One region of the Absicoccus sp. genome, then DNA from elsewhere that is predicted to be linked to it. Evidence: a T-box and tRNA genes for the amino acid it is inferred to sense, from the RefSeq annotation. Region 1 holds a T-box; the other holds one or more tRNA genes.
The links. A T-box is a leader RNA that pairs with one kind of tRNA and senses whether it is charged. The one in region 1 lies ahead of alaS (alanine--tRNA ligase), so its partner is inferred to be a tRNA-Ala.

Region 1 (6,309 bases):
AAAGCCATTGCACCGGATTTTTTGGCTTCGTCAATATCCATGATTTCTTTGGTTACTGGATATCCAGCCGCGATATATTCATTCACAAGATCTTCAACTTTAGCCAATTGTTCGTCACTTACTTTTTCATAGTGATTAAAATCAAAACGTAAATAATCGGCACAATTGTAGGATCCAGCCTGATGAATATGTGAACCAACCACTTTTTGTAAAGCAGCCTGCAATAAATGGGTTGCCGAATGATTGGCCGTTGTATTTAACCGTTGTTCCTCATTGATTTGACAAGTCACCGTATCGCCGATCATCAATTGGCCCGCATTGATCTTAATTGTATGCAACGGTTGTTTATTTGGCGCTTTTTGTACATCGGTTACATCCAATTCTACACCATCACCTGTCATCGTACCGGTATCTGCTGCTTGTCCTCCGCTTTCGGCATAGAAAACCGTCTGATCCAAGATGACTTGTCCATCATCGCTCAGTGTATCCACTGCTTCACCATCTTTAAATAAACCAATCACTTTAGCTTCGCAAGTATATTGATCATAACCAATAAATGTACTTGGTTGCGTGAAAGCCATCAAAGCTTCGTGTTGTTCCCCAAAGGATTCCTTTGTATTTCGTGCATTTCGAGCACGTTCTTTTTGTTTGTTCATTTCAATATCAAACTCTTCACGATCCACCGATACATTGGATTCTTGGGCAATTTCTTGCGTTAATTCAAATGGGAATCCATAGGTATCGTAGAGTTTGAATACGATCTTTCCTGGTAAATGACCATCGCATTTTTGAATTTCAGCATCCAATAATGCTTGTCCGTTTTTCAACGTTTTCTTAAATGTCTTTTCTTCGACTTCAATCAATTTTTGATTGTAGGCAACATGTTCTTGCAAATATGGATAGAAATCTTGCATGGTATCGGCCACCACAGGCACTAATTTATATAAGAATGGTTCGTCCAGTCCTAATTTCAAACCATAACGAACGGCTCTCCGTAATACACGACGCAATACATAGCCACGACCAGAATTGGAGAAGTTAGCCCCATCGCTCATCGCAAAAGTAATGGTCCGAATGTGATCGGCAATGACTCGATAAGCCATTTTATATTCACCTTCATATGGATATTTCGCTAATTTTTCAGTAGCATGAATGATAGGTAAGAATAAATCGGTATCAAAATTGGTTTCTCCATCTTGGATCAGTGCAACCAATCGTTCCAGTCCCATTCCGGTATCAATGTTCTTTTGAGGTAATTCTTTATAGTCTTTTCGATCAATGGATGGATCACAATCGTATTGAGAAAATACAATATTCCATACTTCTACATATCGATCATTTTCCATTTCATCGAAAAATAATTTTTCACCTAATCCTTCTGGATCATATTTTTCACCACGGTCAAAGAAGATTTCACTATCTGGCCCTCCAGGCCCTTTACCAATTTCCCAGAAATTGTCCATGGTCCGTAACATGTGGCTTGGATCAACGCCACATTCTTTGGTCCAAACATTATAGGCATCATCATCATATGTATATACTGTGATATATAAACGATCGGTGTCAATGCCCATCCATTCTTCACTGGTTAAAAATTCCCATGCAAAGTGAATGGCTTCTGTTTTAAAGTAGTCACCAATGGAAAAGTTTCCCAACATTTCAAAAAATGTATGATGGCGAGCTGTTTTCCCTACATTTTCAATATCATTGGTACGAATGCTTTTTTGTGCATTCGCAATTCGATTGGAAGCTGGTTTTTCACTTCCATCAAAATATTTCTTTAAAGCGGCGACCCCAGCATTGATCCATAATAAAGTTGGATCATTCACGGGAATTAGACTTGCGCCGGGTTCGATCATATGACCCTGTTGTTCAAAATAATCCAAAAACATTTGTCTGACTTGGTTGCCTGTTAATTGTTTCATCTTTTCCTCCATTAAAAAACGTTCCTATTTCTAGGAACGTAAATTACGCGGTACCATCCTAGTTCATCCATGTTTGATAGATGCCCTTGATTATTCGTTAACGCCGAAATACGTTTATCTCCAAAATAGCTTCAGACCAAATTCTTTGTAAGGTTTACACCAACCACCTTATCTCTGATTTCCTAAACAAGATCCTACTTATTTTTATCATCGATAAATCAAATGAATAATATCACGAACAAAGTAAAAATTCAATAGACTATTGGATTGGATCCAATGTCAAGATTCGTGTCAGCCATTCCGCAACTTTTTCAATATTTTTACGTGCAAATTGCTCATTAAAGTCTTTTTCTGCCCATTCTATGGTAAATCCAATCAAGGTATCTGTTAGCGTTGTTAAGAAGAAGATCCGATCGTCTTCGGGTACATTCATTTCATTAAAAATTGGTGTGAAATAGTTTTCAAAGGACACCCAATAGATTTGATGCATATAGCGAAATAAATCATGTGTACTCAATGAATTAAAGATATGACGTCCAGCTAATTTCCATCTTGCCACTTTTCTTAAGATATCTTCAAGCATTTCTCGCCAATTATTCAAATTAATGTTTTGTAAATTGGTTTGATCGATCAGATATTGAAAAGTTTGTCCCAAGAGATCATAAATATCTTCAAAATGGTAATAGAAAGTATTGCGATTTATGCCACATCGAGTCACGATATCTTTTACAGTAATTTTTGTGAACTCTTTTTCCTCTAATAATTCAATTAATGAATGCATGATCGCAATTTTTGTGAAATCTGACATACGCTATCCCTCTGTCCATTATTTTAAATGATTCATTTTTAATATTCAAATGTTTACTTTTCCTGAATGTATAAGTCAATATCAACAGATCCAGAAATTCCATCAACGGATCCTTTCTGTGTATACTGCCACATCGTAAACGCTTTCTTATATGTTAGGGTATCGCTATAGGAAGCTAACCATATATCTGAATCGATCTTGTTCACCTGAATATCATTGGATAGCCAAGATGCATTCCCATACACCAATGTTTTATAACCTTTCTTTTTCAAACGAGATACAAATGCATTGGCAATCTTTGTTTTCTCCTGTTTGGTCAAATCATCGATCCGACTGGTTTGGCCTTCTAATCGTTCCATATCAAAAGCAATCGGCAGATCTAAATCATAAGCAGAAACCAAGGATAGAACATAATCGGCTTCTTCTTTCGCTTCCCCTACCGTAATGGCACTGGAAAACCAATAAACACCTACTTTTAAACCGGCTGCTTGCGCTGCTTTGATATTGGTGGCAAATGCACGATCTTCATACAAAGCCCCTTCACTAGCACCTCGATATCCACATCGAATCATCGCAAAAGTAATATCGCTTTTCTTTACGGCATCCCAATCAATAGATCCTTGATGACTGGAAACATCGATTCCTGTTTGCGTAGAATAATGATCATCACTAAATGTCATCAATCCATTTTTATATCCAAAAGCATTTAGATCATAATAAGAGCCACTTTTTTTCTTTTGTGTAGAAGAAGACATGGAAAGAATCGATAGGATCAAGCCAACTACACAAACCAGGATCATCCATAAGATCATGAGTCGTTTTCGCTGTTTTTGTTGTCTCATGCATCTATTCTAACATGTTTTAGTCGATTGGTTCTATGGAATGAATAAACATACATCGCATCGCATTCAAAACCGCAAGGATCATCACACCGACATCGGCAAAGATTGCAACCCACATATTGGTCAAACCAAATGCGCTTAGGACCAAGCATAGAACTTTGATACCAATCGCAAACCAAATATTTTCTTTTACGATTCGTAAACATTTTCGTGAAATATGAATAGCCGTCGCTAATTTTAATGGATCGTCGTCCATTAATACGACATCTGCTGCTTCAATGGCTGCATCACTTCCCATGGCTCCCATGGCTACCCCAATATCGGCTCGTGATAATACCGGTGCATCGTTGATGCCATCGCCCACAAAAGCTAAACGATCCGTTTCTTTGGCTTTATTTTGAAGTAGATCTTCCACTTTTTTTACTTTATCTTGAGGCAATAATTCACTATAGACATTTTGGATACCTACATCTTGAGCGACTCGTTGCGCGACCGATCGAGAATCTCCGGTCAACATCACAATATTGGATACACCATTTTTCCGTAATTCAGAAATCGCTTGTTTCGTATGTGGTTTCACAACATCGGAAATATGAATATGGCCGGCATATACGCCATCGATTGCAATGTGGACAATGGTTCCAGCATCCAAGCAATTTTGCCAGGAAATGCCCATTGCATCCATCATCTTGGCATTGCCAACACAAACAAGTTTCCCATTGACTATTGCTTGCATGCCTTGTCCTGCTATTTCTTTGGCATCCGAAATCGAACAAGCATCGGCTTCATTGGGATATGCCTTCTTTAGCGAATTCGCAATCGGATGGGTCGAATAACGTTCCACATGGGCAGCCATATGAAGCAATTCGTCTGCCGAAATTTTTTCTGGATGAATATTGGTCACTTCAAAAACGCCTTTGGTCAATGTACCGGTTTTATCAAATACCACTGTTTTGATTTCCGATAACAATTCTAGATAATTAGAGCCTTTGACCAGGACCCCTTCATGACTGGCCGATCCAATTCCGGCAAAGAAACTCAATGGAATACTGATAACCAATGCACAAGGACAACTAACAACTAAAAAAATCAATGCGCGATATAAGTATGTTCCCCATTGTGGTTGCGTATGCATCATACATTGAATCAGGGGTGGAATAAATGCGAGCGCAATGGCTGAATATACAACAATCGGTGTATAGATTCGAGCAAACTTCGTAATGAAATTTTCGGAATGCGATTTATGCGAACTCGCATCTTCAACCAATTCCAACACTTTGGCAACGGTCGAATCCTCAAAAGCTTTGGTCGTACGAATTCTTAATACGCCATCGGTATTGATACAACCACTAATGACTTCATCCCCTTTATGCACAGAACGAGGTATGGATTCACCGGTTAATGCAGTTGTATCCAAAGATGCATCACCATCCAAAACTACACCATCAATTGGGATTTTTTCTCCCGTTTTCACAACCAGGATCGATCCAATTTCTATTTCATCCGGATCTACTTGTTCAAGATGACCATCTCGTTCTAAGTTGGCATATTCTGGTGCAATGTCCATGAGATCCGTAATATTTTTTCGACTTTTACCAACGGCATAGGATTGAAACCATTCACCCACTTGATAAAACAACATGACTGCAATCGCTTCTGTATAGTCACCATTTTCACGAATCGCTAAAGCAATCGCACCGACTGTCGCAATGGCCATCAGAAGACATTCATCAAAAGGTTGGCGATGAATGATTCCTTTGATGGCTTTCCATAAAATGTCATATCCAATGATCAAATATGGAATCATATATAGAAGAAAACGCATCCAACCCGAAACGGGAATAAAATACAAAACAATCAGTAATCCTGTAGACAAGAGGATACGAATTAAATTTTGTTTTTGTTTCTTATTCATAAACTGACCTATAGGAAGATCTCGCAATCGTCTTCCACCCGTTTACAATTTTTTCGCACTTGTTCCATCACCGTTTTGGGTTCTACCCCCTCTTCAAATTCGACTTTCATTTTCAGCGTCATAAAGTTTACTGTGGCATCTTTGACACCTTGCGTGGCTTTTGCAGCTTGTTCCATTTTATCTGCACAATTAGCACAATCTACATCAATTTTATAACTTTTTTTCATACAAATCATCCTTTCAACGATTCAACAATCGTTTAATTGTATCTATATGATAGCATACTCTATGACGATGTCAACAAAGATAAAACAATTATTCAATCTTTTACTTGACGATAATGATAGAATGAAAAAAAGGAGATTTTTATGACTAAACCATTGCCGCATCATCATCAAGAAAACGAACAAGAAATCATTGAACATATTCCCAATCCAGAAACCATTGAAACGGTTGCTGCTGCCATGAAACAGCTCGGTGATCCCACACGATTGCGCATCTTTTGGTTTCTTTGTCATGCCCAAGAATGTGTGATCAATATTGCTGCAGCAGTCGACATGTCCAGTCCAGCTGTTTCCCATCATTTACGCTTATTAAAAGATGCCGGATTGATCACCAGTGAAAGACATGGTAAAGAAATGTATTATCAAGCAGCCGATTCTGAACTGGTAAATACACTTCATCATGTCATAGAAAAAGTAGCAAAGGTATCTTGCCCATCCCATGAAACGTAAATCATCGTAATTGGTCGTTTACGACGATCGACAAAAACACGTTTCCCTTATGCAATCGAAAAGATTCAAATTTCAATCTGTATTT
Region 2 (6,309 bases), on a different contig from region 1:
GATGCAGCATGGATACAAAGTTACAGTGCTGGATTATCAGCCTGGAGAAGTGGCAGGGATCAAAAGTGTAACCTTCCTTGTGGAAGGGGATAAAGCCTATGGCTATTTAAAATCGGAAAAAGGCGTGCATCGTCTTGTTCGAATTTCTCCATTTGATTCAGGAGCCAGACGTCACACTTCCTTTGCGTCTTTAGATGTCATGCCACAATTCAATGATGAAATTGAAATTGAAATCAAACCAGAAGACCTGATCATCGAAACAAAACGAGCTTCTGGAGCGGGTGGACAGCATATCAATAAAACGGATTCTGCGATTCGAATGGTGCATAAACCAACTGGAATTGTATCTACGTGTCAGAATGGTCGTTCTCAGCATGAAAATAGAGAAGAAGCTTTACGTGTTTTAAAATCTCGTTTATACCAGCTGGAGATTGAAAAACAGGAAAAGAAAATGAATGAAATCAAAGGAGAACAGCTTGCCAATGAATGGGGAAGTCAGATTCGAAGTTATGTAATGCATCCTTATTCACTGGTCAAAGATGCGCGTACTGGATATGAAACCAGTCAGGTACAATCGGTACTGGATGGAGATCTGGATGGATTTATATTTGCCTATTTAAAATCACAATTATAAAAGAAGCGGGAAAAATCCCGCTTTTAATTTATATATTTATCTGCTAATAAAGCACCAACTGTGGAGTAAATAGAATATAGAATCATAAGAATTCCAACAATTTTTATAATATTGGATAAGGATTGAATTGGATCTAAAAATAAAGATAAGCCAGCAATAAGAAATAGAATGTTGATAACAAGCATTACAGTGAAAAAAGAATCTTTGTTGTAGCGAAGCAATAAAGTCTTTTTTAATTGCAGCAAAGAACCGATTATAAGAATCACACCAATGACCATTGGTAAAAAAGAAATCACAAGATCTGGTTTGATAACCATTATTAATCCTGTAATAAAACACATAAATCCTATAAAGAAAGGAGAAGAACCAGTTATTTGTTTAAAGAAAAATATGTAAAGTAAATAAATACCCAGAGTTAAAGAAACAATTCCGATTATTCGAGAAGCTGTTAAAACCAGATGAATGTTGAAAAAAGTGACGATTAGACCAGTGACAAATAAGATCGCATTGGATAATAAAAAATCAACATTCGATGTAAATAATTTATTTTTCATAACTACCTCCAATTTCATTATAATATTTTTTCTTAAGAGTTCAAATGATATAATAAACTCAGGAGGAATGTATATGATAGCTGCAATTATAATGGATAATGGATTTGAAGAGTTAGAAGCGATGGGACCCATTGCTTTATTAAGAAGAGCAGGCATCCAGGTTGATGTGATTCGTGTGGAAGGAAATGAAGTAACAGGAAGGTTTAATGTGACATATTCTCCATCTATTTTATTCAGTGAATATGATTTTTCGAAAGCGGATTGTCTGATCCTTCCAGGAGGGCCACATTATCAGAAATTAAAGAAGAATAAAGATGTATTATCTTTAATACATGAATTTGCCAAAAAGAAAGTGTTGGCTGCAATATGTGCTTCACCTACGATTTTAGGACAGGAAGGAATATTAAAAGGAAAAAAATATACTTGTTTTAAAGAATTAGATGAAGATTTTGGTGGAGAGTATCAATATCAGTATGTGGTTACGGATGGAAATATCATAACGGGAATCAGTGCAGCGGCAAGTATTGATTTTGCGTATGCGATTATTGAGAAGCTATTGGGAAAAGAAAAATGTGATCAGGTGAAAGCATCGATTTACTGGGATGCCAGATAAGTTTTAAGCAAGAATATAAATTATTAGAATAGACAAGGTGTAGAAACCTTGTTTTTTTATAAAAAAAATATAAAAAAGTGTTTGACATGGTTTGGGGCTAGTGATATTATTATTGATCATTCAGTGAATGACTTATGGGCCTGTAGCTCAGTTGGTTAGAGCGCACCCCTGATAAGGGTGAGGTCGCTGGTTCAAATCCATTCAGGCCCACCATTCAATTTTATACCATGGGGTGTTAGCTCAGATGGGAGAGCACCTGCTTTGCAAGCAGGGGGTCATCGGTTCGATCCCGATACGCTCCACCAATAGAAAAATAATCGCCAATTGGCGATTTTTTTTATATCTTCATCTACTTTTTACAATAGATATGGTAATCTAGAAGTATGAACAGAGAAATTATCCAAGGTCTTTTGATTCCTTTTTTAGGAACATCCATAGGTGCTTCTTTTGTCCTATTTATGCGTAAGCCCCTTTCTCAAACCAGCCAACGGATGCTGACTGGTTTTGCTGCCGGCATCATGGTCGCTGCCAGTTTTTGGAGCTTACTACAACCAGCATTAGCACAAGCCAAAACGGTATGGTCCGTTGCGATTGGTTTTTTATTAGGGATTGGCTTTTTGTTGTTGCTGGATGTTGTGATCCCGCATACGCATATGGATGATCAAGAAGAAGGCCCACATACGTCTTTAAACAAATCAACCAAACTTTTATTAGCGGTCACGCTTCATAATCTTCCGGAAGGAATGGCGGTGGGCGTCGTATATGCCGGTTGGTTATCAAACTCTACCATTGGTCAAGCCGGTGCCTTCGCATTAGCGATGGGGATTGCCATTCAAAATGTACCGGAAGGAGCGATCGTATCCATGCCTCTAAAAGCCGCTGGTATGTCACGATGGAAAACCTTTTTAGCTGGGGTTGGATCTGGAGCCGTAGAACCAGTCGGTGCTTTATTGACAATTTGGTTATCCGCTTGGATCGTTCCATTGATGCCTTCTTTCTTGGCCTTTGCGGCTGGAGCCATGTTGTATGTAGTCGTGGAAGAATTGATTCCCGAAATGAGTGAAGGAGCGCATTCGAATTGGGGAACGATTTGTTTTGCACTGGGATTTGTCTTGATGATGTGTTTGGAATAAAGAAGGAAACAAAATGGCCATGTACGACCAATGAGTACGCAATTGATCTATCAACGTAAATTTTATTTTCAAACGGGTCTAAAAAAGAAGATGGCGCAACAACTTTTGAAAAATCCGAAAATTGAGCTTTCTGCGATCCAAAAGGATCGATGGGTCCGTGTTCAAGCAGAAGTTGTTTTAGATCCAGATGAAGATGTCCAAAGAGAAATGTTGGAAGCTTTTCCTGAACAAAAAGAAAGCTATGCCGTAGGGGATGGAAATATGGCTTGTTTCTATCTAAAAAATGCAAGTGCGACATTCTATAGTTTCAAGGAAAGTCCACATACGATCAAATTTTAGCCAAAAAAAAGAAGTTGACTCAACTTCTTTTTTTGATGGAAATCAAACCAAGGCCAGAAAGGATACAACCAAATAGTGAACTCATCCAAGATAAAGAAACACCCGTTGAAACGGTGGATGAAGTTTCAACAGAAGTCGAAGCTGGAACCACATTCGTTGAAGTTGTCGTGATATGGGCTTGGGTTGGATGCGAAACAATCACATTTGGTTTTGATGGTGTACTTGGTTGTGATACAAATAAATCGGTCAATTGGATATCTTGACCCTCCCATTGCACCATTTGTTTATTGGGTCTTGTATAGGAAATCGTTTCCGATCCAACTCCTTGATAGACCCCACCAAAAGAGCTTGAAAAAGAATAGAATGTATATGTGAAATGATCGGTTGCCGGTAAGGCATACATCATCCAAGCACTTCGATTGTCGGGTGTAGTATCTCGATACGTGCCAAAATTACCAACGATGCCATTTCGATCCACTAAATTTTTACCCTTTAACCATTTTACGTTCATCTCATCCATCTTCACAGCTTGATTATCGTCTACATCCGTAATGATCACCAATGGCTTTTCCAATACCACGGGATCATCGTTCGCATCTAAGAAAGATACTTTCATAGTCAATTGGGCATTATCATACCACAGAGCCACTTGATTTTTGTCAATAAAAGATAATCGAGTTTTTTCTATTTCAGGTAATGCATCTAGATCATTGCCTGTTTCATTGGCTCCTGCGGTTGCATTCTGTTGAATTTTGAGGATGTCAAAACGTAAATTGATGGGATCACCTGTTTTACTATCGAGAAATACATTGCGATAGATCCAATAATCCGCTTTATGAAGATACCCATTTTCTTTTAGATGGGTTTCCAATTGTAACGATTTGTTTGGACTTTTGGAGATAACCGTGACCTTATTGAAATCCCCGTCAACTAGTTCTTTGAACTGATCCATGGACCATTCATTTTGTTTATATTCGGGATCCTGGATCACGGTCGCGAACGCTTTTTCTTGTTCCTTGGCATATGCATCATTGTACTGTTTTTGTTGTTGAATGGCTTGATTCAAGGCGTCGATCTGTGATTGATAATAATCATGCAGTTCTTGTTACGTTTTTGGCAGCTCTTGTTGATTGTTGATCGTTTGAATGTCGATACCCAAATCTTGTGCTTCCTTGATCTTCGTTTCCTATTCCGTTCGATTGTCCACTTCGACCGGTTGGATATCCTCATTTTCGTTTTGACTGGTTGTCTCTGTTGTTTGTGCGACAGGTTCTGGTTGTGTCGTAGGTTCCGCTGCTTTAACGGCGATATGGCCCAATGTAAACAGAGTTCCAGCAACTACAGGTACTTCTAAAAATCTTGTGATTTTGTTCATAGAATTCCCACTCTTCCGGTGATATATAATACGTCTATATTCAAATAAAGCACATTTAAAAAAGATGAAATAGTAAGAGAATATTTGATGTCCTTAGAAAAGGAGTACCGTGTCTAATACTCGGTCGTGATTCATTTCATGCATCGTCAAATCATCGATCATCAACCTAGATAAGTCGATAGACATAAAAAAGGCAGCTTAGGCTGCCTTCCATTGATTATTTTTCAAAAGGGAATTTGTAGTCCAAATGATACATATCTCGTACTGCTTTGAAATCGTTTTGCACACCTTCACCCATTGGGACACCTTTATCTTTGCGTACTTGCCAAACATCCCATTCTTTTTCACCCGCTGTATAGATACGATCTTCACCAGGTGCTTTTTGGCTGTTGCGTAAACCACGCAAGATATCACCAGCCGTTTTCTTGAAGGTATCCAGACCCATAAAGAATTCAGGGTTGATCACTAGGAAGAAATGACCCAAATGATAAGGTCGTTTCGTTCCATCGGGATTCTTATTCGTTAGATCTTTCATGAATAAACCACCCGTTAGGGCTGCCGATAAAATTTCTACAACTGCGGCATAGCCATAACCTTTATAACCTGCCATTTCTTCGCCAATACCACCCAATGGTGTTAGAGCGGCTGTGCCTTCTACTAATTTCTTTAGAATTTCTTCGGAATCCGTTAGTGCCGTACCATCATGCGCAATGACCATACCTTTTGGGGTTGGCTTGCCTGAACGCGCATAATATTCGATCTTACCGCGTTGTACGATCGAAGTAGCGCAATCTAAAATAAAGTCAAAATCTTCATCCGTTGGGAATGCGAAGGTGAGTGGATTGGTTCCCATCATATTTTCCACACCAAACGTAGGTGCAATCGATGGACGAGCATTGGTTCCGGTAATTCCTAACAATCCTTCTTTACTAGCCATGGTTGCCCAATAGCCGGCAATGCCATAATGCGAGGAATTCTTGATAGCACCCATTGCTAGGCCATATTTTTTCGCTTTTTCAATCAATGAAGTCATCATTTTATAACTTGCCACCATACCCATTCCATCATGCGCATCGGCTACACAAGTAGTGGGTGTATCCTTTAATATTTCATAATTTGTAACTGGATTTAAAATTCCATCATTGATGCGATCGATATAAATGGGTTTGAAACGGTTGGTTCCATGACTTTCAATTCCACGACGATCGCTTTCCATCAATACATCGGTACAAATTTTGGCATCTTCTTTCGGTACACCAGCTGCTTGAAACGCATCGATCATAAACGATTGAATGAGATCCCAGCTGACATAAGGACGTGTTTCTTCCATTTTCTTTACCTCCAAACCTATGTTCTATTGGTATCTTATCATAATTCCGCGTATAATAGAGGAAACTTAGGAGGATGCAACCATGATGAAACAACTTTCGGTTTTTGCCGAAAATAAGAAAGGCGCAATCAACGATATTACGAAAGAATTAGCCGATGCCAATATCAATTTATATGCGCTATTGACCAATGATAGTTCTGCTTTCGCGATTGTCCGTATGATCGTTTCCGACACAGAGAAAGCACAAGAAATCTTAAAGAAACGATACTTGACTCACTTGGATTCCGTTTTAGCCGTTCGTGTTTCCAATGAAGTGGGTAGCTTGAACCAT

Region 2: it encodes a tRNA-Ala, which carries the amino acid that the T-box ahead of alaS (alanine--tRNA ligase) is inferred to sense. The anticodon was not compared.

The regions. Positions count from the first base shown of each region.
Region 1 is NZ_JAXDRQ010000037.1:3,491-9,799, forward strand. Features, by position in the region: gene alaS (alanine--tRNA ligase) at 1-1,925, opposite strand, end outside; T-box leader at 1,955-2,145, opposite strand; gene SOS22_RS05300 (TetR/AcrR family transcriptional regulator) at 2,185-2,733, opposite strand; gene SOS22_RS05305 (glycoside hydrolase family 25 protein) at 2,787-3,575, opposite strand; gene SOS22_RS05310 (heavy metal translocating P-type ATPase) at 3,595-5,490, opposite strand; gene SOS22_RS05315 (cation transporter) at 5,499-5,717, opposite strand; gene SOS22_RS05320 (ArsR/SmtB family transcription factor) at 5,859-6,224, shown strand; gene SOS22_RS05325 (ABC transporter ATP-binding protein) at 6,297-6,309, opposite strand, start outside.
Region 2 is NZ_JAXDRQ010000059.1:55,397-61,705, reverse strand. Features, by position in the region: one part of gene prfB (peptide chain release factor 2) at 1-634, shown strand, start outside; gene SOS22_RS08940 (DUF308 domain-containing protein) at 658-1,188, opposite strand; gene SOS22_RS08935 (DJ-1/PfpI family protein) at 1,262-1,801, shown strand; tRNA gene SOS22_RS08930 (tRNA-Ile) at 1,938-2,014, shown strand; tRNA gene SOS22_RS08925 (tRNA-Ala) at 2,031-2,106, shown strand; gene SOS22_RS08920 (ZIP family metal transporter) at 2,185-2,934, shown strand; gene SOS22_RS08915 (pyridoxamine 5'-phosphate oxidase family protein) at 2,965-3,273, shown strand; gene SOS22_RS08910 (hypothetical protein) at 3,293-4,339, opposite strand; gene SOS22_RS08905 (hypothetical protein) at 4,460-4,648, opposite strand; gene SOS22_RS08900 (Ldh family oxidoreductase) at 4,866-5,978, opposite strand; gene SOS22_RS08895 (ACT domain-containing protein) at 6,061-6,309, shown strand, end outside.